One region of the Paraclostridium sp. genome, then DNA from elsewhere that is predicted to be linked to it. Evidence: a T-box and tRNA genes for the amino acid it is inferred to sense, from the RefSeq annotation. Region 1 holds a T-box; the other holds one or more tRNA genes.
The links. The T-box of region 1 lies ahead of metG (methionine--tRNA ligase). A T-box ahead of a tRNA ligase gene usually reads a tRNA of that ligase, here a tRNA-Met.
Positions count from the first base shown of each region.

Region 2: it has a tRNA-Met gene. The T-box ahead of metG (methionine--tRNA ligase) is inferred to sense a tRNA for this amino acid. The anticodon was not compared.

Region 1 covers NZ_JBOFKN010000039.1:14,536-30,312, forward strand. The annotation lists gene ACRCYC_RS03285 (ribose-phosphate diphosphokinase) at 1-222, opposite strand, end outside; gene glmU (bifunctional UDP-N-acetylglucosamine diphosphorylase/glucosamine-1-phosphate N-acetyltransferase GlmU) at 320-1,687, opposite strand; gene spoVG (septation regulator SpoVG) at 1,895-2,173, opposite strand; gene purR (pur operon repressor) at 2,343-3,227, opposite strand; gene murC (UDP-N-acetylmuramate--L-alanine ligase) at 3,450-4,802, shown strand; gene ACRCYC_RS03310 (hypothetical protein) at 4,841-5,635, opposite strand; gene ACRCYC_RS03315 (cation diffusion facilitator family transporter) at 5,747-6,643, opposite strand; gene ACRCYC_RS03320 (M20/M25/M40 family metallo-hydrolase) at 6,830-7,945, opposite strand; gene ACRCYC_RS03325 (hypothetical protein) at 8,045-9,157, opposite strand; gene rsmA (16S rRNA (adenine(1518)-N(6)/adenine(1519)-N(6))-dimethyltransferase RsmA) at 9,230-10,096, opposite strand; gene rnmV (ribonuclease M5) at 10,132-10,665, opposite strand; gene ACRCYC_RS03340 (TatD family hydrolase) at 10,822-11,592, opposite strand; gene metG (methionine--tRNA ligase) at 11,605-13,605, opposite strand; T-box leader at 13,603-13,834, opposite strand; gene ACRCYC_RS03350 (amino acid ABC transporter ATP-binding protein) at 13,963-14,685, opposite strand; gene ACRCYC_RS03355 (amino acid ABC transporter permease) at 14,688-15,419, opposite strand; gene ACRCYC_RS03360 (transporter substrate-binding domain-containing protein) at 15,439-15,777, opposite strand, start outside.
Region 2 covers NZ_JBOFKN010000127.1:1,850-13,367, forward strand. The annotation lists gene ACRCYC_RS08815 (acyl-CoA dehydratase activase-related protein) at 1-2,454, shown strand, start outside; gene ACRCYC_RS08820 (sensor domain-containing diguanylate cyclase) at 2,579-3,823, shown strand; gene ACRCYC_RS08825 (exonuclease SbcCD subunit D) at 3,956-5,158, shown strand; gene ACRCYC_RS08830 (SbcC/MukB-like Walker B domain-containing protein) at 5,158-8,283, shown strand; gene ACRCYC_RS08835 (patatin-like phospholipase family protein) at 8,366-9,286, opposite strand; gene ACRCYC_RS08840 (YwbE family protein) at 9,421-9,615, shown strand; tRNA gene ACRCYC_RS08845 (tRNA-Met) at 9,693-9,768, shown strand; gene ACRCYC_RS08850 (hypothetical protein) at 9,886-10,218, shown strand; tRNA gene ACRCYC_RS08855 (tRNA-Met) at 10,305-10,380, shown strand; gene ACRCYC_RS08860 (pentapeptide repeat-containing protein) at 10,461-11,117, shown strand; gene ACRCYC_RS08865 (hypothetical protein) at 11,156-11,413, shown strand.

The sequences.
Region 1 (15,777 bases):
TAATTCCATTAAATTATCATTTACTGGACTATTAGTTGATTGTATTACGAAGACATCACATCCTCTTACTGTTTCACTTATGTTTACAGATATTTCTCCATCGCTAAATGTTCCAACTTCACATTGAGCCATTGGTACACCTATATAATCAGCTACTTTTTGAGCTAATTCTTTTGATGCATTTCCTGCAAGTATTTTAATTTCGCTTCCGCTAGTATTCATAATTACCTCCCGAAAATTTTGTTAAAGAAAATATTTTATTTTAAACGCAAGTATAGTCTGGACTATACCCACGTTATAGCCTAGTTAAATTTATCAATTATTTTTTTAAATTCTTCTTCTCTACCCAACCTTCTTTTATTACCTGTCTCTGTCTAGCAACTGCCAATGCACCTGCTGGAACATCATCAGTTATTGTAGAACCCGTTGCAATATATCCATTTTCTTCTACTGTAACTGGTGCAACTAAGTTTGAGTTAGATCCTATAAAAGCTCCATCTTTTACTACTGATTTAAATTTGTTTTTACCATCATAGTTTACAAATACTGTTCCACACCCTATATTAACATTCTTACCTACATGTGCATCTCCTATATAAGATAAATGAGATGCTTTAGAATTATCTTCTATAGTTGCATTTTTAACTTCTACAAAATCACCTATTTTAACATGATTTCCTATATTACTCTTAGGTCTTAAATATGCATATGGTCCAACTGTAGTGTTGCTTCCTACTTTACTATCTATTATAGTAGAGTTTTCCACATCTGTAGCATCACCTATTATTGAATTTGATATACATGAATTCATACCTATAACACAGTTACTTCCTATAACTGTATTTCCTTTTAACATAGCACCAGGATATACTATAGTATCATTACCTATTTGTACATCTGCTTCGATATATGTGCTATTCACATCTATTATTGTTACACCATTTATCATGTGCATAGTGTTTATTTTTTTTCTCATTATTTCTTCTGCTTTAGCTAACTCAACTCTTGAGTTTACACCCATAAGTTCTTCTATTGTTGCTCCATTATATGCACCAACTTTTAATGAATTAGTTCTCATTATCTCTATTGTATCAGTTAAATAGTACTCACCTTGAGCATTATCATTATTTATGTTAGCAAGCGCTTCTTTTAAACTTTTTCCATTGAAGCAGTATATTCCTGAATTTATTTCATTTACTAATTTTTCTTCTTCATTAGCATCTTTTTGCTCTACTATTTTTAATAAATCTTCATTAGCGTCTCTTATTATTCTTCCATATCCATTTGGGTTCTCTACTTTTGTTGTTAAAACAGTAGCGTGATATCCATTATCTAAATGGTATTTAAATAAGTTTTCTAATGTATCTGCATTTACTAAAGGAGTATCTCCACATAGTACAACTATTGTGTCATTTTCTGTTATATGTTCATCAGCCATCATAACAGCATGTCCTGTTCCTAATTGTTCAGTCTGCATAGCTAATTTAGTTTCTTCTGGTAAAACACCTTCAACTACTTCACTTCCGTGACCTAATATTGCAACTATTTCACTAACCCCTGATTTTTTAGATACGTTTATAACATGATTTACCATTTCTTTCCCACATACTTTATGTACTACTTTTGGTAAACTTGACTTCATTCTTGTTCCTTTTCCTGCTGCCAGGATTATAGCCTTAAAATTCATAAACCCACTCCATTTCAAGTTTTTTGATTATTAATCAATCTATATATGATCTGTTATCGCTTTATTTTGTATACAACTTCTTAATTCTAATAACTAATATACCATTTTTGTTTGAAAAAGTACATATCATTCCAATAAAAAAGAGCCTAAAATTCGGCTCTTTAAGAAATATATTATAAAACATATTATATTTTTAGTTCTGTTTTATTACTCAGCAGCTACTTCTAATTGAGATACTGCTTCATGGTAAGCTTTTAATACTTCATCTTCTAACATTTGTCTCATTTCTGCATTTATAGGATGAGCTATGTCTCTAAAGTTTCCTTCTCCTATTTTTCTGCTTGGCATAGCTATGAATAAACCATTATGACCCTCTATAACCTTTATATCATGTACCACAAATAAATTATTGAAAGTTAATGAAACTATACACTTCATTTTCCCCTCATCAGTTAATTTTCTCACTCTAACGTCAGTAATTTTCATTTTCCTAATATCCCCCTTTTGTTTTTGACAAAGTTAATTAAAAAGTTATTAAATCTTTTATATTATATAAATTCTATCATCTTTTTAAATTTCCTCTATTATTTTAGAAATTTTTCATTATTTTTTTATATTTTTTTCATTTGATAGAATTTTACCCTCAAAACCTGTCTTATTCTACTGAATTGTCGATTTCGCTTATCTCTTCTTCAATTTCATCGATAACTTCAGTAGCCCAATATTCTTCTCTGAATGTTTGAAGATTCGGTTCAACTGTAACCACTTCATTATTAATTACATCTATCTGTATTAATGATATGTAGTCTTCAACCATTTTCTCAGTAGGATTAGTCGTAGATATAAATACTCCCTTTCCTATAACTTCAGCCCCAAATTCATGCATAAGTTGCATCATACCTTTTATAGTCCCCCCACCTCTCATAAAGTCATCTATTAATATAACTTTACTACCAGGCTTAACTGCTTTTCTTGGTAAACTCATGCTTTCAACCTTAGAATTCCTTCCACTTACATACGTCATGCTAAGTGTAGGTCCTTCTGATACCTTAGTATCTTTTCTTATTATAACTAAAGGTAAATTCATAGCCTTAGCTGTCATAAGAGCCATAGGTATTCCTTTAGTCTCCATAGTAACAACATAGTCAGCTTCTGAATAATCTATATTTGATGCAAATATTTTCCCTATTTTAGATGCTATTCTTGGATCATATATTAAATCTATTAAGTATAAAAATCCTCCAGAAAGTACTCTAGATTGGTCTTTTATGTCTTCACATAACTCTAATAAAAACTCTTCATTTTCTGATTTAGATGTTTTTGGTATGTATTTAACTCCACCAGCCGCTCCTGATATCGTTATTACTTGTCCTAACTCTAGTTTTTCAAATACATTTTTAACTACTATTAAATCTTCGCTTATTGTAGATTTCGCCGAATTAAACTTAGATGTAAAATAGCTCAATGTAAATATTTTATTAGGATTATCTGATAGTATTTTAACTATCGCACCTATACGTTCCGTTCTTTTAAACTTCATAAAATACCTCCTAAACTTGAACCCTGTGTATTTAAACTTATTAATGCATAATTTTTATCATTATGTTATAATATTTGTTATGTTTTATTTGAAATTTAATATATTAATGTATATAAATATTTTACAATTTTAGTTTGCTTAAAATATTGAACATTATACTATTATAGCATAAATATAGTTCTTATTGTAGAACTTTTAATTTAACAGAAAGGTGGTTTCACTATGAATATATTCTTTATAGGCGTTGGTGGTATTAGTATGAGTGCCTTAGCCAAGATATGTTTAAATAAAGGTTATAACGTTTATGGTTCAGATTCTTCAGACTCTAATTTATTAGATAGTCTTCGTGCTCAAGGAGCAACAGTATATGTTGGGCACAAAAAAGAGCATATAACTGATGATATAGATATGGTAGTTTATACTGCTGCTGTTAAGTCTGAAAACGAAGAGTTAATAGCTGCTAGAGAGAAAAATAAATTAACAATGAATAGAGCTGCATTCTTAGGTCAAATAATGAGAGAATACCAAAACTCTATAGCTGTTTCTGGTACTCATGGAAAAACATCTACAACTTCAATGTTATCTGCTATTTTTGAATATGCAGAACTTGATCCTACTATACTTGTTGGGGGAAATCTAAGTATAATAGGCGGTAATGTTAAAATAGGAAAATCTCAAAACTTTATAACTGAAGCTTGTGAGTATGTTGATAGCTTTTTAAGTTTCAACCCTAAGATATCTGTTGTTTTAAATATAGAAGAAGATCACTTAGATTATTTCTCTGGTATAGATGAAATAAAAGCTTCTTTCAATAAGTTTGGTAAATTATTACCTTATGATGGTTATTTCATAATAAATGGAGATGACGAAAATACTAAAGATATATTACATGAGATAAAAGCTACTGTTATAAAATATGGTCAAAGTGAAGGAAACAACGCTTTAATCAAAAATGTTACATTCAATGCTGATGGTCATGGAATTTTTAGTATATTATACAACGGAATCAATTTAGGTGAATTTAAACTTGCAGTTCCTGGTATACACAATATATACAATGCTACAGGAGCAATATTAGCTGCTTTAGTTTCTGGTGTAGAATTAGAGACTATAAGAAAGAATATTGCTTTATATGGTGGTGTAGGTAGAAGATTCGAAGTTAAAGGTAAATATAACAACGCTCTAGTTGTTGATGACTATGCTCATCATCCAACAGAGTTAAAAGCTACTTTATCTGCAGCTAAAAAAATAAAGAAAAATAAATTATGGTGTATATTCCAACCACATACTTATACAAGAACTAAATCATTATTAAACGAATTCTCTGATGCTTTTTATGCAGCTGATAAAGTTATAATAACTGATATATATGCAGCTCGTGAAAAAGATCCTGGAGATATTCATTCTAAAGATCTAGTTGACAGATTGTACCAAAATAATGTTGACGTAATGTACTTAAGCGAATTTGAAGATATAGCTAAATATCTATCTGAAAATGTTTCAGAAGATGACTTAGTTATAACTGCAGGTGCTGGTACTGTATATAAAATCGGAGAAATGCTACTTGAAATGTAGAAACAAAAAAACTAGGTTTAAATAAACCTAGTTTTTTATTATTTTTTTTCAATTTTAAATATATCATCTCTTAAATATTCAAATAAACCTTCATGAACTTCATAATATGCCGTAGCTTTATCTGAAGTTACTTTAACATAGTCTTTTCCCATTGTCTCAAGATTTATAGAGTATCCATCTCCCTTTATTTTTATAGTAAAGTTGTATGGACTTCTTTCTTTGCTTTTTTCTGGTTGTATTTTTCCAACCAATCTTTTTACTGATATCTTATATGCTAAATCATCATAACTCCATCTCCATGGTTTCTTAACCTGATCACCATATATTATTTCGACACTGTCCCATGTTTTATATTTTTTGACAGAATCTATAGATGTATATATACTTTCCTGTAATAATTTATCAAATGCCTTCTTTTCTGATACAGGTATTTTGTAAAACTCTTCTCTACTTACCGTATATATTCTAAAATAATCTAAATCAGTAGAAAATCTTATCCCATTATCTAAATATCCTTCATAAGTACCATCATAGCTACTTGGCTTTCTTACTTCTTTAAATTTTGTAGAGAAAAATTTTATTTGCTCCCAATATTCTTGATCTATTCTTACATCCTGCAAATTTTCATCAGAAATATATACTGTATCATTAGTTTTAAGTTGAGATAATAACGGTCTTGAATCATCTTTTGTACTTGTATCTTCTACTTTAATAGGCTGATCAGACTCTTGTTCTTTGGAAAAATGGATATATGTACCTGCATATACTATAAAGAATGCTATTACTCCTATAAGTATTACCATGCTTTTTTTTACTTTTCTTTTCTTTGCCATAAAAGCCCCCCCATATCTAGTTAACGCTTTTATTATACTATAAAATATCTAAACTAAAAAGCACTACAATTGAATCATAGTGCTATTTTTCTAAATTATTATAGTATTTTATTATTTTCTACAAGAATTTCCTGGGCAATTTATACAAGGTTCTACATGGACTGTTATTCCTTTTACAAATTGCATGTCATTTATTATATGTTTCTCTAATTTTGTCGCTATCTCATGACCCTCATACACACTTAAATCTTTATTAACGCATATTGTTAAATCTACATAAGCTGTTGCTCCATGTTTTCTAGTTCTAATTTCGCCTAAATTTATTACTCCATTTGTATTTTCTGCTATTTCAATTATTTGATTTTCTTGATCTTCATCAATTGAATAATCCATTAACTCATTAGCTGAGTCTTTAAGTATATCAAAGCCTACTTTAGCTACAAATAAAGCAACTACTATCGATGCAATTGGATCTAATGCTTTGAAACCTAATATTGCTCCGCCTATACCTATAAATGCTGCAATAGATGAAAGCGAATCAGATCTATGATGCCATGCATCCGCTTTTAATGATGGTGAATTTATTTTATTTGCTACTTTTATAGTTATTCTATATTGATATTCCTTTATTGCTATTGATATAACAGATACTATTAATGGCAGTATTGTTGGCACTTGAACTTTATTTAAGTTAAATAGAGAATCTAGTGCATCAAATCCAATTTTTAAAGATACTACTATTAATAATATTGATAGTAAAAATGATACCAAAGTTTCTGCTTTTTCATGTCCATAATTGTGATTTTTATCATTTGGTGCATTTGCAATTTTGTTACCTATTAAAACACCTACGGAACTTATTATATCTGATGCAGAATGTAGTCCATCAGCTATCATTGCATTAGATTTACCTACTACCCCTGCAAATATTTTTATAACAGTTAGTATCACATTCCATATTATAGATGTTATAGTTACCTTGTTAGCTTCATCATACCTTGTCTCCACTATATTACCTCCTTATATTTATATCTTTTATTTTAGTATCCATTTTTATTCATTCTTAAACATTCTTAAACTTATACTTAAATGCAATAAATTATAATTATAATTCAATACTAATTATCATTTATTCCTAAAATTAAAAATCACCCAACAAATGTTGGGCGAATTTTAATTATATCATATATTTAATTATGCTTCTTTAATTATTTCTAATACAGCTCTTGAAGAATTTATTATATCTTCTATAGCTATATACTCTTCTAATGTATGAGCATTTTTCATTCCTATTCCTAAGTTTACAGCTTTTAATCCATTTCCATTTAATACGTTAGTATCACTTCCACCACCAGTTGAAGCAGTGTATCCGTCTATTCCTATGTTAGCAAATGCTTTTTTAGCAAGATCTACTATATCTGTATCATCAGCTATCTTAAATGGTGCATATGCTCTAGTTACTTTAGCTATTACTTCAGCTCCCATAGCTTCTCCTGCTTTTTTGAACTCTTCTACCATGTGGTTAGTTTGAGCATCTAATTTTCCTTCTTCTAAACTTCTAGCTTCTGCAACTATTTCTAGTTCTGGCATAACTATATTTGTAGCTATTCCACCATTAATAACACCTATATTTGCAGTAGTTTCTTCGTCGATTCTAAGTAACTTCATATTTTCTATAGCTTTAGAAGCAACCATTATAGCACTTACTCCGTTTTCTGGTTGTAATCCTGCATGAGCTGGTTTACCTTTTATAGTTATCTCTATTTTATCTTGAGCTGGTGCTTTTGTTATTATTTCTCCTGGAGATCCGCCACTATCTAATACAAATGCATAATCTGCATTTATTTTAGAGTAGTCTAAATATTGAGCTCCAAATAATCCGCCTTCTTCCCATATAGAGAATACTACTTCTATATCAGCATGATCTATTTTGTTTTCTTGTATAACTCTTAAAGATTCTAATATAGCTGCTATACCAGCTTTATCATCTGAACCTAAAACTGTAGTTCCATCACTTTTTATTATTCCTGTTGCTTCATCTATTATAGGTTTTATTCCTTCTCCTGGGCTAACTGTATCCATGTGAGAACTGAATAATACTGTTTTACCTTCTCTATTTCCTTTTAATTTAGCTATTACATTTCCTGTTTCCCCACCAGCTTTAACACCAGCTTCATCTATACAAACTTCGCATCCTATAGTTTCTAATTTTTCTACTAATACCTTTGCTACGTTACCTTCTTTAGATGAAGGACTATCTATTTTCACTAATTCTATGAATTCATCTATTAATCTTTGTTTATTTATCATTTTCAAATCTCCTCCTTAGTTTGTATCACATAAATATATTGTAAATTATATTGTAAGTTTTTTCAAGAGAAAACGCTATTATCAGATTTCTCTTACTATTTACTTTAATATTTTTCTAGTTCTAGAATCTACAAAACATACCCAATATCCAAGTTTATCATTTCTATCATCACAAGGTTTATACATATTAAATCCTGTATGACCTTGATCTGGCTGTTCATCTTTATTTCCTGGAATAGCATACATATAGTTTTTACGCTTGTTGTATTCGTCATATTGAACTCCAAATAAATAATGTCTATATCTATATGATTGAAGAACTATATCACTATACATAGTATAGTTCAAAGTATTTATATACCCTAAATAAGGCATTGTGTAACCACACATAGTCATCGGAGTTATTTCTATTTTCCACCATCTAGTATTGTCTATACTCTCTCTTACAAATGGCTTAACCTCTTTAAACATTTTTAAACCTTTCTTTATTTGTCTAGGCATTAATAAATTTCTTGAAGTATTAATTTCTGCTTCTTTATGATTTATATCCTCTTCTATTTGTTCTATTTCTATATTTGATTTTGATTTTGATTTATTTGTTTTTGATTTCGATTTTTCATTTATTTGTCTATCTGATGTTTCACGAGTTTCATCTTCTTCATAATCATACTCTATGCTATCGCTACTTTCATTTTCATCCATTTCTACATACTCTAAATATTCATACTCATATTCATATTCATCGGAATCTTCAACATCTATATATTCTACTTCTTCGTACACATATTCTTCATCATCTTCTATTTCTTCATATTCTACGTACTCTTCATCTGATGTAAATATTATTTCCTCATAATTGTCTATTTTGCTCCCCTTAAATCCAATTAATGGCACACTTCTTTCACACACCAATGCTATAGCCTTTATATTTATGCTATTTTCTTCTAAATTTAATGAAAATTCCCCTTTACCTTGCTCGCTTAATACAATACGCCCTAAATCAGAAGTATTATAGTCATCTAATATCGCTACAACTTTATATCCATCTCTAACATATTTAAGATTTTCTACATATAAAGCAACTACAGATTTTTCTTCTGTAACTTCTACTTTTGCAAATGCTTTTGGTAGTACTCTATCTTTATATCTAAAGTTCATGTCCTTAGCTTCTAAAATTATATAATCTCTTTTATATTTCTTTTTAGTACTCAAAGTTATCCCCCCTATAAAATATAAATCCCTCTAAACAGTATATGTTTGGACATGCAAAAAAGTACCTTCTATTTAGAAGGTACTTTTTTTATTTACAACATTTGCAAGGTTTGCAAACTCTTCTATTGAAAGAGTTTCTCCTCTTCTTTTTTCATCTATATTAGCTTCATTTAACACTTCTCTTATTTCATCTTTAGTTAAAAAACCTAGTGTTCCTAAAGCATTTAATAAAGTTTTTCTTCTTTGCCCGAAACCAGCTTTAACAGTTTTAAAGAACATTTCTTCACTGTCTACTTTGTATTTTTTTTCTTCTCTTACATGAAGACCTATAACTGTTGAATCAACATTAGGTTGAGGTATAAACATATGTCTTGGAGCTTTTGCTACTATTTCTGTGTCACAATAGTATTGCACTGCTACTGATAATGCACCGTAATCCTTAGTTCCAGGAACTGCATTCATTCTATCTGCAACTTCTTTTTGTACCATAACTACTATGTCAGTTACTGGAATGTCTTCTTCTAAAAATTTCATAACTATAGGAGTAGTTATATAATACGGAAGGTTTGCTACTAATTTCACTGGCCCTCCACTTAACTTCTCTTCTACTAATTCTTCTACATCTACTCTTAATATATCTTTATTTATTACCTCTACATTTTCAAATTCATCTAAAGTATCTTTAAGTATAGGTATCAAAGTTTTATCTATTTCTATAGCAACGACTTTATCAGCTACTTTTCCCATCTCACGAGTAAGAGTTCCTATTCCTGGTCCTACTTCTATTATTTTATCTCCCTCAGTAAGTCTTGCTCCTTCTAATATTCTATCTATTACATTATCATCTATTAAAAAGTTTTGACCTAATGATTTAGAGAATTTAAATCCGTGCTTATCTACTACTTCTTTGGTTTTTCTATGTGACGAAAGTCTATCCATATTCTAGCTCCTTTATTATTTTGTATTGTCGATTTTTATTGTAAAGTTTCTAAAGACTTTTCAAATTCTTCTCTACTAACTCCGTAATTGTTTAATCTATTTAAAAACTGTTTTGCATTTCCATAACCTATACCTAAAATCATGCCTAACTTATCTCTTCTATGAGAAGCATCTTCATTTCCTATAAGTCCATTTCTTATTAAGTCTACTTGTCCGAATTCATCTCTCTTATCTGTGTTTTCAGTTCTTACTTTCTCAAGTGCTCTTCTTATACTTTCTGGAGTAGCATTTTCTATACCTATATCTCCATTTTTCTTAGCTTCTTCTCTTGGTAAAAATGCATGCTTACATCCTGGAACTTCTGCAGCTATTTTCTTTCTTATTTTTTCACCTGCAAAATCTGGGTCAGTAAATATTATAACCCCTCTTCTTTCTTGTGCTGATTTTATTCTTTCCATAACTCCCTTTGGAAATCCAAATCCACCTGTAGTTATAAGTTCAGCATCTAATGCTCTTTTTACAGCCGTTACATCGTCTCTTCCTTCTACTACTATTATTTCCTTTATCATATAATCACCTTTTTCGCTCATTTTACTTAATATCTTTATATTTTAAGCTTTATACTAAATTTTATCAAGGCTACAAATTCAGTTATAGCTAAAATAAAGTACATCCTGCACAAAATAGGGGCTTATCTCTATTTTGAGAAAGCCCCATTATTTATATTACTTTATATTGAAAAATTTCTTTGCATTTTCTTTTGTAGCTTCACAAACTTGCTCATATGAAATTCCTTTTTCCTGAGCTATCTTATCAGCCACAAATTGAACTAAAGAAGGATCATTTCTTTTTCCTCTATGTGGCTCTGGAGCCATATACGGAGAATCAGTTTCTATAAGTAAATACTCTAAAGGTATTTCCTTAGCTACTTCTCTAGTTTTCTTATTGTTTTTAAATGTTACTGTACCTGGTATAGATATATAGCATCCCATTTTTACATACTCTCTAGCTAGTTCAACATTTCCACTGTAACAATGAAGAACACATCCTATTTCAGGATTTTTAGTGTTTTTTATTATTTCAAATGTATCCCCATGAGCATCTCTATCATGGATTATTATAGGTAACTTTAATTCATTAGCCAGTTCTATTTGTCTCTTAAACCACTGCTTTTGAATTTCTCTAGGAGAATTATCATAATAATAATCTAATCCTATTTCACCTATAGCTTTTACTTTATCATTTTCTATAGCTAGTTTTTTTAAAGTTTCTATATCATCTTCAGTCATTTCGCCTACATCATGAGGATGTACACCAACTGCTGCATATATAAAATCATGTTTATTAGCTAATTCAACACTACTTTTAGATGTTTCTATACAAGCTCCAGGGTTTACTACTAAGTCTACACCTTTAGCTTTTAGCGAGTTAATTAGTTCTTCTCTATCTTCATCAAATCTCTCATCATTTAAATGTGCATGTGAGTCAAATAACATATTGTCATCTCCTTATCTAACTTCAGAGCCGTCTTTAGCACCTTCTGTTAATGGTAATACTAAATCGTCGCCGTTATCTCCTGCCGCTAATATCATACCTTGAGATTCAACACCTCTTAATTTTACAGGCTTTAAGTTGCATACTACTGTAACTTCTTTTCCTATTAAATCTTCTGGCTTATACCACTTAGCTATTCCAGATACTATTTGTCTTGTTTCTGGCCCTATCTTAACTTGTGATACTAATAATCTATCAGCTTTTGGATGCTTCTCGCATTTTACTATTTTACCTATTCTAAGTTCTATCTTATCTAAATCATCTATAGATATTTCTTCTTTGTGATCTAGTGGAGCTTCTACTTCTTCTTTCTTTTCAGCAAATAATTCGTTCAATTCTTCTACCTCTTTTTCTATATCTAATCTTGGGAATAATGCATTTCCTTTTTCTACTTTTGTATTTTCTTTTATTAAACCAAAAGTCTTAGTACTTTCCCAAGTCATTAAATTCTCATCAGTTATACCTAATTGAGTGTATATTTTCTTAGCAGTATCATTCATTACTGGATTTATAAGTGTTGCTACTATTCTTATAGATTCACATAAGTTATATAGTACTGCATCTAATTCATCTTTTTTAGATTCATCTTTAGCTAAGGCCCAAGGCATAGTTTCATCTATATATTTATTAGTTCTTCTTATTAATTTCCATGCAGATTCTAAAGCTTCGTTAAATTGTAATTTATTCATTTCTATTTCAAAGTTTTCTACTGAAATTTTAGCAGTTTCTTTTAAACTTGAATCAAATTCAGTGTTTACTTTTGGCATTGGTATTATCCCACCATTATATTTTTCAACCATTGCAACTGTTCTACTTACTAAGTTACCTAAATCATTAGCTAAATCTGAATTAAGTCTTGTTACAAAGTTTTTATGAGTATAATTTCCATCTTGACCAAATGCAAATTCTCTTAATAAGAAGTATTTAAGAGCATCTACTCCATATCTTTCTATCATTTGCTCAGGATATACTATATTACCTTTTGATTTACTCATCTTATCATTATCAAATAGTATCCATCCATGTCCGTATACTTGTGCAGGCATTTCTTCACCTAAAGCCATAAGTATAGCTGGCCATATTATTGTATGGAATCTCATTATTTCTTTCCCAACTATATGAACATTGGCTGGCCAGTATTTTTTATAATCAGAATCATCTTCACTCATGTATCCTAAAGCTGTTATATAGTTGCATAAAGCATCTACCCAAACATATATAACGTGTTTTTCATCAAAAGGAACTTTTATACCCCAATCAAATGTAGTTCTAGTTACACATAAATCTTCTAATCCTTTATCTAAGAAGTTTGCAACCATTTCATTTTTTCTCGATACCGGGAAACAGAAATTAGGATCTGCAAATAATTCTCTTAATTTATCTTCATACTTTGATAACTTAAAGAAATATGCTTCTTCTTTAGCTATATAAGTATCTCTTCCACAATCAGGACATTTGTTTCCTTCTAATAATTGAGACTCTGTCCAGAAACTTTCACATGGAGTACAGTATCTTCCTTCGTAAGCTCCTTTGTATATATCTCCTTGCTCATATAACTTAGTAAATATCTTTTGGATTATAACTTCATGTCTATCTTGAGTTGTTCTTATAAAGTCATCATAAGATATGTCCATAGTCTTCCATAGTTTTTGTATATCTGCTATCATTCCGTCAAGGTATTCTATTTCTGTCATACCTTTCTCTTTTGCAGTCTTTTGTATTTTTTCTCCATGCTCATCAGTTCCTGTTAAGAACTTCACATCATATCCACAGAAACGCTTAAATCTAGCTATAGCATCTGCTGCAACAGTTGTGTAAGTATGTCCTATATGTAAGTTCCCACTTGGGTAGTATATAGGAGTTGTAACGTAAAAACTTGGTTTTGTCATATATATTTCCTCCTCAAAATTTGTATATTCTCTATAAATAAAAAACTCGCCACCTATGATATACATAGGGGCGAGGTTATATTCGCGGTACCACCCTAATTATCTACAACAATGTTGCAGATATCTTAGAAGACATTAACGGGTCCAATCGTTTTATCTTAAAAATAGAATTTATCTATTACTCAGATAAAATAGCTCCAAGACCATATTCAATAACTCTTTTAACGCTAGCTTTCACCTTATCTAGCTCTCTGTGGAAAAAATTATTATTTACTCATCTTTTCTTAGCCTACATATTATTATAATTCACATAAATATTATCTTATATTCATTATTTTAATGAATATTTTTATTAGTTTATTAAACTTAATTTTATTAAATTTACTACATTATGTCAATCTATATTTGCTATATAACTTGCTTTTATATAACTTTATCTAAAAATTGTTTAGTTCTTGTATGCTTAGGATTATCAAATATTTCCTTTGGTTTTCCTTCTTCTAATATATATCCTTCATCCATAAAAACTACCTTATTTGCAACTTCTTTAGCAAATCCCATTTCATGAGTTACAACGGCCATGGTCATACCTTCTTTTGCAAGTTCTTTCATTACATCTAAAACTTCTTTTACCATTTCCGGGTCCAGTGCTGATGTTGGTTCATCAAATAACATCACATCAGGCTTCATTGCTAAAGCTCTAGCTATAGCTATTCTTTGCTTTTGACCTCCTGAAAGTTGTGATGGATAAGAATTTTGTTTATCTAAAAGTCCAACTCTATCAAGCAATTCAAGAGCTTGAACTATAGCTTCTTGTTTATTTATTTTTTTAACCTTCATAGGTGCTACTATTATATTTTCAAGTACAGTCATATTAGGAAATAAATTAAAGTTTTGAAACACCATTCCTATATTTTGTCTTACTTCATTTATATTGCACTTTTTACTTAATATATTTTCTTCATTAAATATTATCTCTCCACCATTTGGTTCTTCTAATAAATTTAAACATCTTAGTAAAGTACTTTTACCTGAACCACTTGGTCCTAATATAGCTACAATCTCACCTTTAGCTATATTTAAATTTATGTCTTTTAAAACTTCATTTTTACCAAATTTTTTCTTTATGTTTTTTATTTTTATCATAACTATACCTCCTGAGCTGCATTACTAGTTTTTAAAATTTTACTTACAATGCTTTTTTCTCTCACATCTCTATTTTGTAATTTCAGTTCAAATAAACCTACTAGTTTAGATAAAGTGAATGTAAGTACAAAATATATCATAGCTGCTACTAATAATGGTTCAAATGCTAAATAAGTATTTCCTTTTACTATATCCGCACTGTACATTAAGTCCTGTATTCCTATTACTGATACTATTGATGATTCTTTTACTAAAACTATAAATTCATTAGCAAGTGCTGGAAGCACATTTTTTAATGCTTGTGGAACTATTACTAATCTCATGCTCATCGAATAGTCTAGTCCTAATGAACGACTAGCTTCCATTTGACCTTTATCTATAGATTGTATTCCAGATCTCAATATTTCTGCTATATATGCACTTGAGTTTATTGAAAGAGCAACTATAGCCGATATATATTCCGATGGTATTGGACCTAAGTCAGGAAAATTTATACCTATAGTTGGAAAACCAAAATAAATTATATATATTTGGACTAAAAGTGGAGTGCCTCTCAAAAATTCTATATATATAGTTCCTAAAAAACTTACTATTTTATTTCTTGATATTCTAGCTAAACACACTACCACACCTACTATAAACCCTAATACTAAAGTACATAAAGATATACCTATAGTTATTTTCGTTCCATCTATAAAAAACTGTGAATAATCACTTAAAAATGTAAAATCCATAATATATTCCTCCCAATATTTATTGAGCTAGTTTAGTAGCTTTTTCAACAAATTCATTTATTTTATTTTCTGACTCTAATTTATTTATTGATTTGTTTACCGCATTTATAAGTTCACTATTTTCATTCTTATTAATTGCTATAGCCGAACCTTCTCCTTTGTTTTCTCCTAAATTAACTTTTGACTCAACTATCTCTGGGTACTGTTTTAAATATCCATCTATAGCTTCTTTACTTACCACTACAGCATCAGCATTATTATTTTGAAGTTCTAATATTACATCAGATATCTTACCTAAAGATTTTATATCCTTAGCTTTAATAACATCTTTGGCTATAGTTTCTTGTAAACTTGCTTT
Region 2 (11,518 bases), on a different contig from region 1:
TTAGAAATAACTACTACTAGATGTGGAAGGTGTTCGAATAACTGTTTATTAACTATAAATAGTTTTGGAAAATCAGATAGATTTATATCAGGAAATAGATGCGAACGAGGAATAGGTTTACAGAGGTCTGAAAATAAAAATATTAATTTATTTGATTATAAATATAAAAGAGTATTTAATTACGAAAGTTTAGAAATAAATCAATCAAAAAGAAAAGAAATAGGAATACCTAGAGTTTTGAATATGTATGAAGATTATCCACTATGGCATACAATATTTACAAATTTAGGATTTAAAGTAGTACTATCTAGCCGATCTTCAAAAGATTTATATGAAAAGGGAATGGATTCGATTGCTTCAGAATCTGTTTGTTATCCAGCTAAGATGGTGCATGGTCATATAAATGATTTAATTGAAAAAGGTATTAAAAATATATTTTATCCATGTATAAGACAGGAACACAAAGAATTTGAAAATGTTGATAACCATTTTAATTGTCCTATTGTTATGTCTTATCCAGAAGTTATTAAAAATAATATTTCACAAATAAAAGAAAATAATATTAATTTCATAAATCCATTTTTACCGATGGATAATAAAAATGCTCTAAAGAAAAAATTATATGAAGAATTAAACAAAATTAAAAGTTATGACGATGAGTTTATTGAAATAAGTAAAGAAGAAATAAGTAAAAGTGTGGAACTTGGATTTACTGAGTATGAAAAGTTTAAAAGAGATATACAAAATATGGGTGAGACTAAATTAAAATATATTGAAAAAAATAATATTAAAGGTATTGTTTTAGCTGGTAGGCCATATCATATTGATCCTGAAATAAACCATGGTATACCCAATCTTATAAACTCTTTGGGTATGGCTGTTTTTACAGAAGATAGTGTGTGTCATTTGGGTGAAATAGATAAATCTTTAAGAGTTGTTGATCAGTGGGCCTATCACTCAAGATTATACAGAGCAGCAAGTTTTGTAGGGTCTAGAAGTGATTTGTCTATTGTACAATTAAATTCATTTGGATGTGGGCTAGATTCAGTTACTACTGATCAAGTTCAAGAAATTTTAACTAGTGAAGGTAAAATTTATACATGCATAAAAATTGACGAAGGAAACAACTTAGGTGCAGCTAAAATAAGATTGAGGTCTTTAAAAGCTGCTATCCAAGAAAGAGAAAATAATAATATTGAGGGTTTGAAAATAAAAAAAACATATGTAAAAAGTAGTTTGAGTAAATCAATAAAAGAAAATTACAATATTTTAGTGCCTCAAATGGCTCCTATCCATTTTGATTTAGTAGAACATAGTGTGAAGTCTTGCGGATATAACATGGTATTGCTTAAAGAATATGAAGGGGCTGTTGAAGAAGGTTTAAAATATGTAAATAATGACGCTTGCTATCCGGCTATAATTGTTATAGGACAAATAATTAAAGCTCTTAAAAGTGGTAGATATGATTTAAGCAAAACGTCTGTAGCAATAACTCAGACAGGTGGAGTTTGTAGGGCAACTAATTATATTGGATTTTTAAGAAAAGGATTAAGCGATGCAGGATATGGAAATATACCGGTATTGTCATTATCTGTAAATGGAGATGAAAAAAGCAATTTATACAGTGTATTCTCTTTAAGTCTTATAAATAAAGTTTTGATGGCTGCTATTTATGGCGATTTACTTATGAAAGTTTTATATAGAGTAAGACCTTACGAAACAGAAAAAGGCAGTGCTAATAAACTTTATAAAAAACATCTGGAAATTTGCAAAAAAAGCTTAGAAAAAGGAAGTTTAACTAAATTTAAAGAAAATATATACAATATAGTTAAAGATTTTGATGAGTTATCTATAACAGAAGAGAAAAAACCAAAAGTTGGTATAGTGGGAGAAATTTTAGTTAAGTTTCATCCATTAGCTAATAACAATATTGTGGACATAGTAGAAAAAGAAGGTGCAGAAGCTGTTGTTCCAGAACTTATAAACTTCTTTTTAAGTTGTGCATTTAATACATATTATAAAGCTGATAACTATTTAGATAAAAAATACAAAAAATTAGGAGGGAAATTAACTATAAGTGCTATATCTATATACCAAAAGCATTATATTAAAGCACTTGAAGAAAGTAAGAGATTTAGTAGTCCAAAAAAAATTGAGGAGTTAGGTAAAATTGCTTCAAATATTATTTCGCTTGGAAATCAAGCAGGGGAAGGGTGGCTTTTAACCGCTGAAATGATGGAACTCATTGAAAGTAATGTTAAAAATATTATATGCATGCAACCTTTTGCTTGTTTACCTAATCATATTACAGGAAAAGGTGTAATAAAAGAACTCAAAAGAGTTTACCCTAATACTAATATTGTTCCTATTGACTATGATCCAGGAGCCAGTGAGGTTAATCAATTAAATAGAATAAAATTAATGTTATCAACTTCGTTTAAAAATTTAAAGTGAAATTTAAAATAAAAACAGATATAATATTTTACTTTTTAAATTATATAATTTATAATATAAAAATTTATTTTGAATTAGTATATAATTATATTATGGTTGAAATTTAAAGGAAGTAGGCGTGAAAATGATTGATAATTTAATTGAAGTAGTCTTCGATACACTACCATATCCTATGTGGATAAAATCAAATGATGGGGTGTTTTTAAGTATAAATAAAAAATTTAAAGAAGTATATATAGATGAAAAGTTAAGTAAGGAAGATATTATTGGAAAAGTAAATAAGGATATATTTCCAGTTGGTAGATATGAAAAATATGATCAAAATCATAAACATGTAGTGGAGAGCAAAAAAGCTATGGTATTTGAAGCTGAAATTAATAATAAAATCACAAAAGCTTATTTAACTCCAATATTAGATGACAGTGAAAATGTAGTGGCTGTTTCAGGAATAGTAAAAGATATAACAGAGACAAAAAAATATGAAGAAAATATAATTAAGCAAAACACTTTATTAGAGACTATAATAAATACTATACCTGACATGATTTTTTATAAAGATAAGGAAAGTAAATATATAGGTGGGAATAAGGCTTTTTTTGAAGATTTTTTTGGAAAAGAAAAATCAGAAGTTATTGGAAAAACAGATATAGAAATACACAAAAGTAAAGAGGTTGCACAATCTTTTATGGAAAGTGATAAAGAAATTATAAAAAATAAAAAGACTCAATATACTAAGGTTGAACTTTTAAACAAAGAAAATAAGTTGGTATATGCAGAAGGCATAAAAAAACCACTAATAAATGAAGATGGAGAAGTATGGGGAGTCGTTGGGATATCTAGAGATATGACGGATAGAAAAGAACTAGAAAAAAAGTTAACTATCATGAGTTATACAGATAAGTTAACTGGCTTATATAATAGGGCTTATTTTGAAGAACAAATAAAAAAGTTAGACAATAAAATATATTATCCTTTAAGTTTAATAATGGGTGATGTGAATGGATTAAAACTAGTTAATGATACTCTAGGGCACCTAGAAGGAGATAAATTGATAATTCAAATAGCTCGGATTTTAAACTTGAGTTGTAGAGATGAAGATATTGTATTTAGGTGGGGTGGAGATGAGTTTATTATTCTTTTACCTAATACCGATTATAAATTAGCGGAAATTGTTTGTGAAAAAATAGTACATAAGTGCAAACAGTCAAATAACGAACAATTACCAATAAGCATATCTTTAGGCATAAGTACTAAAATAGATGATGGAAAAGGTGTAGATGATATATTAAAAGAAGCTGAATATATGTTATATAGAGATAAGATATTAACCAGCAATAGCACTCGAATGTCTTCACTTTATCCAAAATAGTAAATATTTCAATAAAACTTATAGATACATTTATACTCAAAAGTATTTAGATTATATCATAAAAAGCCCTCAGCAAAAATGAGGGCTTTTTATGATATAATCAATATATATATATAACAAGGAGGACAATTTATGAAAATTATTCACACAAGTGATTGGCACATAGGCAAAATAGTAAATGAATTTTCTATGATAGAAGATCAAAAATTCATTTTAAATAAATTGACAAACTTAATAGAAGAAGAAAATCCACATGCCATTATAATAGCAGGTGATATTTATGATAGATCTATTCCGCCAGTAGAAGCTGTAGAGCTATTAAATAAAACTTTAAGTGATCTAATAATAGATAAAAAAATAAAAGTACTAGCTATATCAGGTAATCATGATGGTGGAGAGCGATTAAGTTTTGGTAGCGAAATACTAGAAAAGCAAGGATTGTACATAGCTGGAAGAGATGATGAAATTTATAAACATGTATCTATAAAAGAATATGATACAAATATAAACTTTTATTTAGTGCCATATAAAGATCCTGCATTAACAAAAAAACTATTAGATAATAAAGTTATAAGAAGTCACAATGATGCTATGGTAGCAGTAATAGAAAAAATAAAAGAAAATCTTAATCCAGAGGAGATTAATATCCTAGTAGGTCATGGTTATGTTACTCTCAAAAGAGAAGAAGCAATAAATTGTGCTGAAAATAAATATGAAGTAGCAAATCTTGAAATCTCAGAATCTGAAAGACCGTTATCAATAGGAGGAACAGATTTAATAGATGGAAATATCTTCTCTGACTTTGACTATGTAGCTTTAGGCCATTTACATGGTAGACAAAAAATAGGAAGAGAAGAAATGAAATATTCAGGTTCGCTTTTAAAATACTCTTTCTCTGAAGTAAATCAAAAAAAGGGTGTATATGTGCTAGATACAGATGAAGATAAAAATATAAATATAGATTTTAAAATCTTGAAACCACTTAGAGATTTAAGAGTAATAAAAGGAAATATAGAAGATTTGGTAGATGAAGCTAGGAACCTAGAAGAAGGTAAAGATGATTACATACAAGCTATATTAACTGATGACGGAGAGTTAATGAACCCTATGGAAAAATTAAGGTCAGTTTATCCAAATACTATGTTAATAACTAGAGAACGAAAAAAAGATTTCAGTGAAGATAAAACCTCAGCAAAGGGAGAATACAAAAGAAAAAGTAAGTTAGAATTATTCAAAGAGTTTTACGAAGACTTAGGTAATGGAGATTATACAAAAGAAAAAGAAGATGTTTTGATGAATACTATAAATGAAGTCTTAAAAAGGGAGGTGAGATAATGAGACCGATAAAATTAACTATAAGTGCTTTTGGACCTTATGCAGATAAGCAAGTTATAGACTTTGAAGAACTAAACGGAAGAAATATATTTGTTATATCAGGAAAAACAGGAGCGGGAAAAACTACTATATTTGATGCTATAAGTTATGCGCTATATGGAGAAGCTAGTGGAGAATCGAGAGAAACAGATTCACTGAGAAGTCATTTTGCGGATGATGATGTAGAAACTTTTGTAGAATTAGAGTTTGATCTAAAAGGAGAAAGATATCTTGTAAATAGAGTTCCAAAGCAGAAAAAAAAGAAAGCTAGGGGCGAAGGATATACAGAAAAAAGCGCAGATGCAACACTTACACTACCAGATGGAAAAGTAATTACAAAGGTTACTAATGTTACTAATAAGTTAATAGAGGTATTAGGTATAACCAGGGATCAGTTTAAACAAATCGTAATGCTTCCACAAGGAGAATTTAAAAAATTACTACTAGCTGATTCTTTAGAAAGAGAAGGCATTTTCAGAAAAATATTTAATACTTATGATTTTGAAAAAATTCAAATGGAACTTAAAGAAAAAGCTATAACTTTAAGTAAGAATAGAAATAAAAGCAGAGATGAGATGCAAACCAATTTAAAAAATATAAAAGGGGAGCATGATATAGTTCTTGGAGAATATGTCGATTTTCCTATTGTAATAGAAAAATTAAAAGAACTTATAGAAAAAGAGAATGAAAATTATAAGGTTTTAAATGAAGAAGATAAAAATCTTTCTAGTAAATTAGAGGCTATAAATAAAGAAAAATTAATTATAGAAAATAATAATAAACTGTTAAATGAGAAAGAAGAAGTAGTAAAAACTCTTGAAGAACTTTTAAGTCAACAGGATGGTTTTGAAGCTAAAAAGAAAAATATAATTAACTTTAAAAATGCTAAGGAAGTTAATTATATAGAAGATAAGCTTATAGAAAATAATAATAAATTAGAAGAAAGACAAAAAGATTATAATAATAGTTTAATAAGCATTGAAAACTTAAAAAAAGTTTGTGATATAGCTAAATCAAAATTAAAAATAGAAGAAGATAAAGAACCAGAAAGAGATAAACTTAAGTTAGAAATTGAAAATCTAAAAAGTATAGAACCTAAGATCTCAGAGTTCGATAACTTAAAAAATCAAGTATTAAATCAAGGTGAAAAAGTTAAAGAAGTTAATGCGCAAATAATAAGCAATAAAGAATTTACTGAAAAACTTAAAAAAGAAAAATTAGAAAATGATAATACTTTAAAAGAAATAGCTGCTTTAGAAACTAAAAAAGTAGAGATAGAAAATGATATATCAAATAAAACAAAGATTATTCAAGAAACTAGAGAATTATTTATGTCTATAGCTAGTTATGAAAAAAGCAGAATTAATCACTATAACTTAAGCAAAGAATATGAGGAGTTTGAAAAGGACTATAAAATTATCAAGAAAAACTATGATGATATGGATAATTTGTACAAAAAAGAGCAAGCAGGTATACTTGCAAGTAATTTAAAAACTAATACTCCTTGTCCTGTATGTGGATCTACTAATCATCCAAATCCTGCAACAATAAGAAAGGATTTAAAAGTACCAACAAAGGAAGAATTAAAATTAGCAAAAGAGAAACTAGAGGAAATTGAAAAAGAAAATAATTTAAGGATAAATGAACTAACTAAATTAAATGCTGATTCGAAAAATTATTTTGAAATAGTAAATAATAGTTTAGCTAAGTTCTCAGAGACTTTAAATATAGATAAAATCTATTCTAATAGTACAGGAAATATAGTCAAAGCTAAAGGCCTTGAATTAAAAGATATAATTGATAATTTAAATAAAGAGCTTTTAAAAATTAAAGAAAAGTTAGTTTTAAAAGATTCTATAATAAGTAAAAATATATCTATAGATAATAATATTATAGAAAATGAAAAAGCGTTAAATGCTTTAGAAGAAAATGAAAAAGAATATCTAAAGGAAGTAACTCAAATTAGCACCAAGATAGAAGAATATAAAAAAGAAATTCCACAAGAAATATCAGATGTTAAAATACTTAAAGGTTTAATAGATGTAAAAACGAAGGATTTAAGTGATAGTATAAGTAACTTAAACAAACTAAGAGAAGAGAGTGAAAATAATTCAATAAGACTAGAAGGCGAAATTTCAAAGTCTCAAGAAATAAATAAGTCTATAGATGAATTAAAATTTAGTATAGAAAAAATAGAATTAGAGTTTAAAACTTCTATGAATAAGTTAGGGTTTAAGGATATGGATACTTACCAAGAAGCTAAGTTAAACATTAATTTAATAGAAGAATTAGAAAAACAAGTTGAATCATACAATTCTAAGTTAACTTTATTTAAATCTAAGAAAGAAGATATAAATAATAAAACTAAAGACTTAGAATTTATTGAAGTAACAAATATATGTGAAGAAATAAAAAGGCTTCAAATAATAAAACAAGAGCTAGAAGTTAAGTTAAGAGAATTATATTCTATATTAGAAAATAATAAATTAGTACTTAAAAATGTAGAAGCTCTTAATATTAAGTTTAAAGCAATAGAAGAAGAGTATAGAGTAGTTGGAGAGTTATCAGATTTAGCTAATGGTAGAAAGTCTCCATATATATCATTTGAAAGATATATATTAGCTTCATACTTTGAAGACATAATAGAAGCCGCAAATATAAGACTTGAAAAAATGACGGGAGATAGATTCTCATTAATTAGAAAGAAGAGTAAAAGTAAAGGTGCAGGACAAAAAGGTCTAGAACTTGAAATATATGATAACTATACAGATAGTTCTAGGGATGTAAGTTCATTATCAGGTGGTGAAAGTTTTAAAGCTTCATTATCTTTAGCGCTAGGGCTTTCAGATGTAGTTCAATCTAACGCTGGAGGGGTATCTCTTGAAACTATGTTCGTAGATGAAGGATTTGGAACCCTAGATCCACAATCTTTAGATAATGCGATTGATAGTTTATTGGAGCTTCAAAGAGGTGGAAGACTAGTTGGTATAATATCTCATGTTGAAGAACTTAAAGAAAGAATTGATGCTAAATTGGAGGTAGTAGCGACTTCAAAAGGAAGTAAGGCTGAATTTAATATATTATAAGTTTAAAAATATAAAAACAAAAAGGTCTGAATCTAATCAATTTGATAGAGACCTTTTTGTTTTGTAGCTTATTTTAAATGATTTATAAGTATTTTAAAACATAATTTTCAAAATTCCATTCATTTAAAAATATTTGAGCAGAGTCATAACCAGACATATAAAGACTAGTCATACAATTTTTAGTAATGTCAAAATCAGTTGTTGAAACATTTAATGTAGGTATATTTATAATCCTTACCTTATCTTTTTCTTTAAAATAAACATCTTCATTTGTACGTAGAGAAGTTTGAACTACACTTAACAAGTAAGATAAAGTATTAGGACATTCATTTAATCCATCAATTTCGCTACCTAATAAATTCAGACCGAATGTAGGTAAACTACATAAATCACAACTTTCATCATTATCAAATATCCAGATTGGAAAATTGCTTAATAATCCTCCATCAACTATAAAACAACAATTATTATCATGTTCAATTTTAACTGGATAGTAGTAAAGGGGAATACTGAGACTCATTCTAACTGCTTTTGAAATTTCAAAGTTCATAGGATCTATACCATAGTCGGTTAAATCATCAGGTAAAATAAGTAACTTTTTTCTTGTAACATCTGCAGCAATCATTTTAAGCTTACTTTTTCCATTAATTGAAATATCTTTAAACTTTGTTTTGTTTTTTTCAATAAATTTATCGTGTAAAAAATTTTCAATAGCATTTCCAGAGTGAATTCCTTTATGGATAAAAATACTTAAAAAATCTCCAATTAAAGGTATTGATTGAAGTTTGTTCTTGTCTTTAAAGCTGATATAATCTATATTGTATAATATATCTTTAATTTCATTTGAAGTATATCCTACTGCCAATAGAGAAGCTACAATAGCACCAGCAGAAGTTCCAGCTAAGTTTTCCCATTCATAACCTTCATTTTCTAGACAAGCTATGGCACCTACTAAAGCTATACCTTTAATTCCTCCACCTTTGCACACTAAATTTGCTTTCATGACTAAATTCACCACCGATAGTAAATTTTTTATTACTTTACCATAGTATGAAAAAAAATAAAAAATAGTGTGTGTTATACTATTTTCAGTGTTATACTATGGTAGACAGTGGTAAGTATGGAAGGAGAACATTTATGGATGGAAATAATAGAAATAACATAAAAATAGGAAGTAAGGTATTAGTTGTTCAAAAACAAGATCAACGTAGTGGAAAGTTGACAGAAGGCGAAGTTAGTAGAATTCTTACTAATTCTAAAAATCATCCACATGGGATCAAGGTGATGCTTGAAAGTGGAATTGTTGGAAGGGTAAAAGAAATAAAATCATAATACGTAAATAAAATTCAATAAGCTTGCTATAATTTACTTAATATGTTATCATTATATGTAGATAGAGAAAACAACATCGCGGGATGGAGCAGTTGGCAGCTCGTTGGGCTCATAACCCAAAGGTCGCAGGTTCGAGTCCTGCTCCCGCAACCAATTATAAGCATGGATTATAGGCTCTTATATCTTCAGGTATAGGAGTTTTTTTATTAACATTTATAATCAATCTATAGATTAAAAAACTATAGATATAAACTATAGGGAGTGATCAAGTTGAAACTAGTAAAAAGAGGAATTAAAAAAGAAGATATAACATTAGCTAAAAGATATGCAAAGTGGTATAAAGTAATAGATAATGAAATAAGAGTAATTTTAAATGAAAGTTCTAGAGTCAGCAAAAACAGTGTCGCAAATAACGTGGATTATAAAAATGATAAAGCTTATTTATGTGTAACGGATTTAGAGGGAAGTAAGAAGTTTTATGAAAAACACAAAGACTTAGAGTTAAGATTATATGTTAAAGCAGATGTTGGAAGTTTATACAATGAGTATAAAGTAAATGATTGGTATGTAAATGAAGAAGGATTAGAAATAGATTTAGCTTAATAATTTAAATAAAAAAGTAAATACTTATAATAGGGTTGTTATAATATATGTATTGTGATATTATATAGAAGTAGAGAAAACAACATCGCGGGGTGGAGCAGTTGGCAGCTCGTTGGGCTCATAACCCAAAGGTCGCAGGTTCGAGTCCTGCTCCCGCAACCAATTATAAGTATGAATTACAAACTCTTATATCTTTTGGTATAAGAGTTTTTTTAATATAAGATATATTTACGGAGGATAATATGGCAAAAGTTAAAAAAGTAGATACAGGACTTAAATATAATAAGATACAGAAATTAGATAAAAACTTTATGTATCAAGATTTAAAACGAAGCAATTGTTACAACAGTGATTTTTCAGGATCAAATTTTAACTATACAAGTTTAAGAGGCGCTCATTTTAAATCTTGTAATTTCTACGGATGTAGCTTTAAAAGTGCGGAAATAATAGGAAGTAACTTAAAAAGAAGTAAATTTAAAAAAGTTAAATTTGAAAATACATTATTTGATTCAGTTAATTTAGAAGGTGTAGATTTTGCGGGTGCAGAATTTATAAATACTGTGTTCTTAGAAACTGATATAAGCAAGGCTGTAAATATGAATATAAAAGAATCAGAGGTAAAAATATTTGATAAGATGCCTCAAATCGAAATAAGTGAGAGACTTGAAAATTCACTAAAGTTAGCTATGCAAAATGAATATGTGAAAAAATCAAGAGCATTAGACACTAAAGATGGAACTATCAATACTATAAGTGTTATGATACTTTTAGAAAATTTTAAAGAAAAGCAATTAGTAGATGGATTAAATCTTATAGCTGAAAGAATGGATAAGGATTTTTGTACTTTAAGTTATATAATAAAAACTTTACAAACATATAAGGCTAAAGGTCTTTTATAATAAATACAATGAAGTGTATACACACGTAAGGAGAAATTATGATAAAAAGAGAATTCGATATAAATGATATTGCATATGTAGCAAAAAATAGAAGACTTAAAGCTCATATTGATGGAAGTGAAACTAACACTAAAACTATATCTTTAAAATGCGGAGATGAAGTGAAAATATTAGACTATTATGAAGTTGAAAAATTTGGATACTCATATGAAGCGAAATTTAAAAAAGATGGAACAGTATATATTATAAGAAAACATTTAAGTCAATCAGATTTAAAACCTAAAAATAATTTATAAATAAATTTTTATAGCATCAAACAAAAAAAACGCTTATCTCAAAGAGGTAAGTGTTTTTTTGTTTGCTATTTATAGATATAACAATTTAAATATGGTAAAATATGA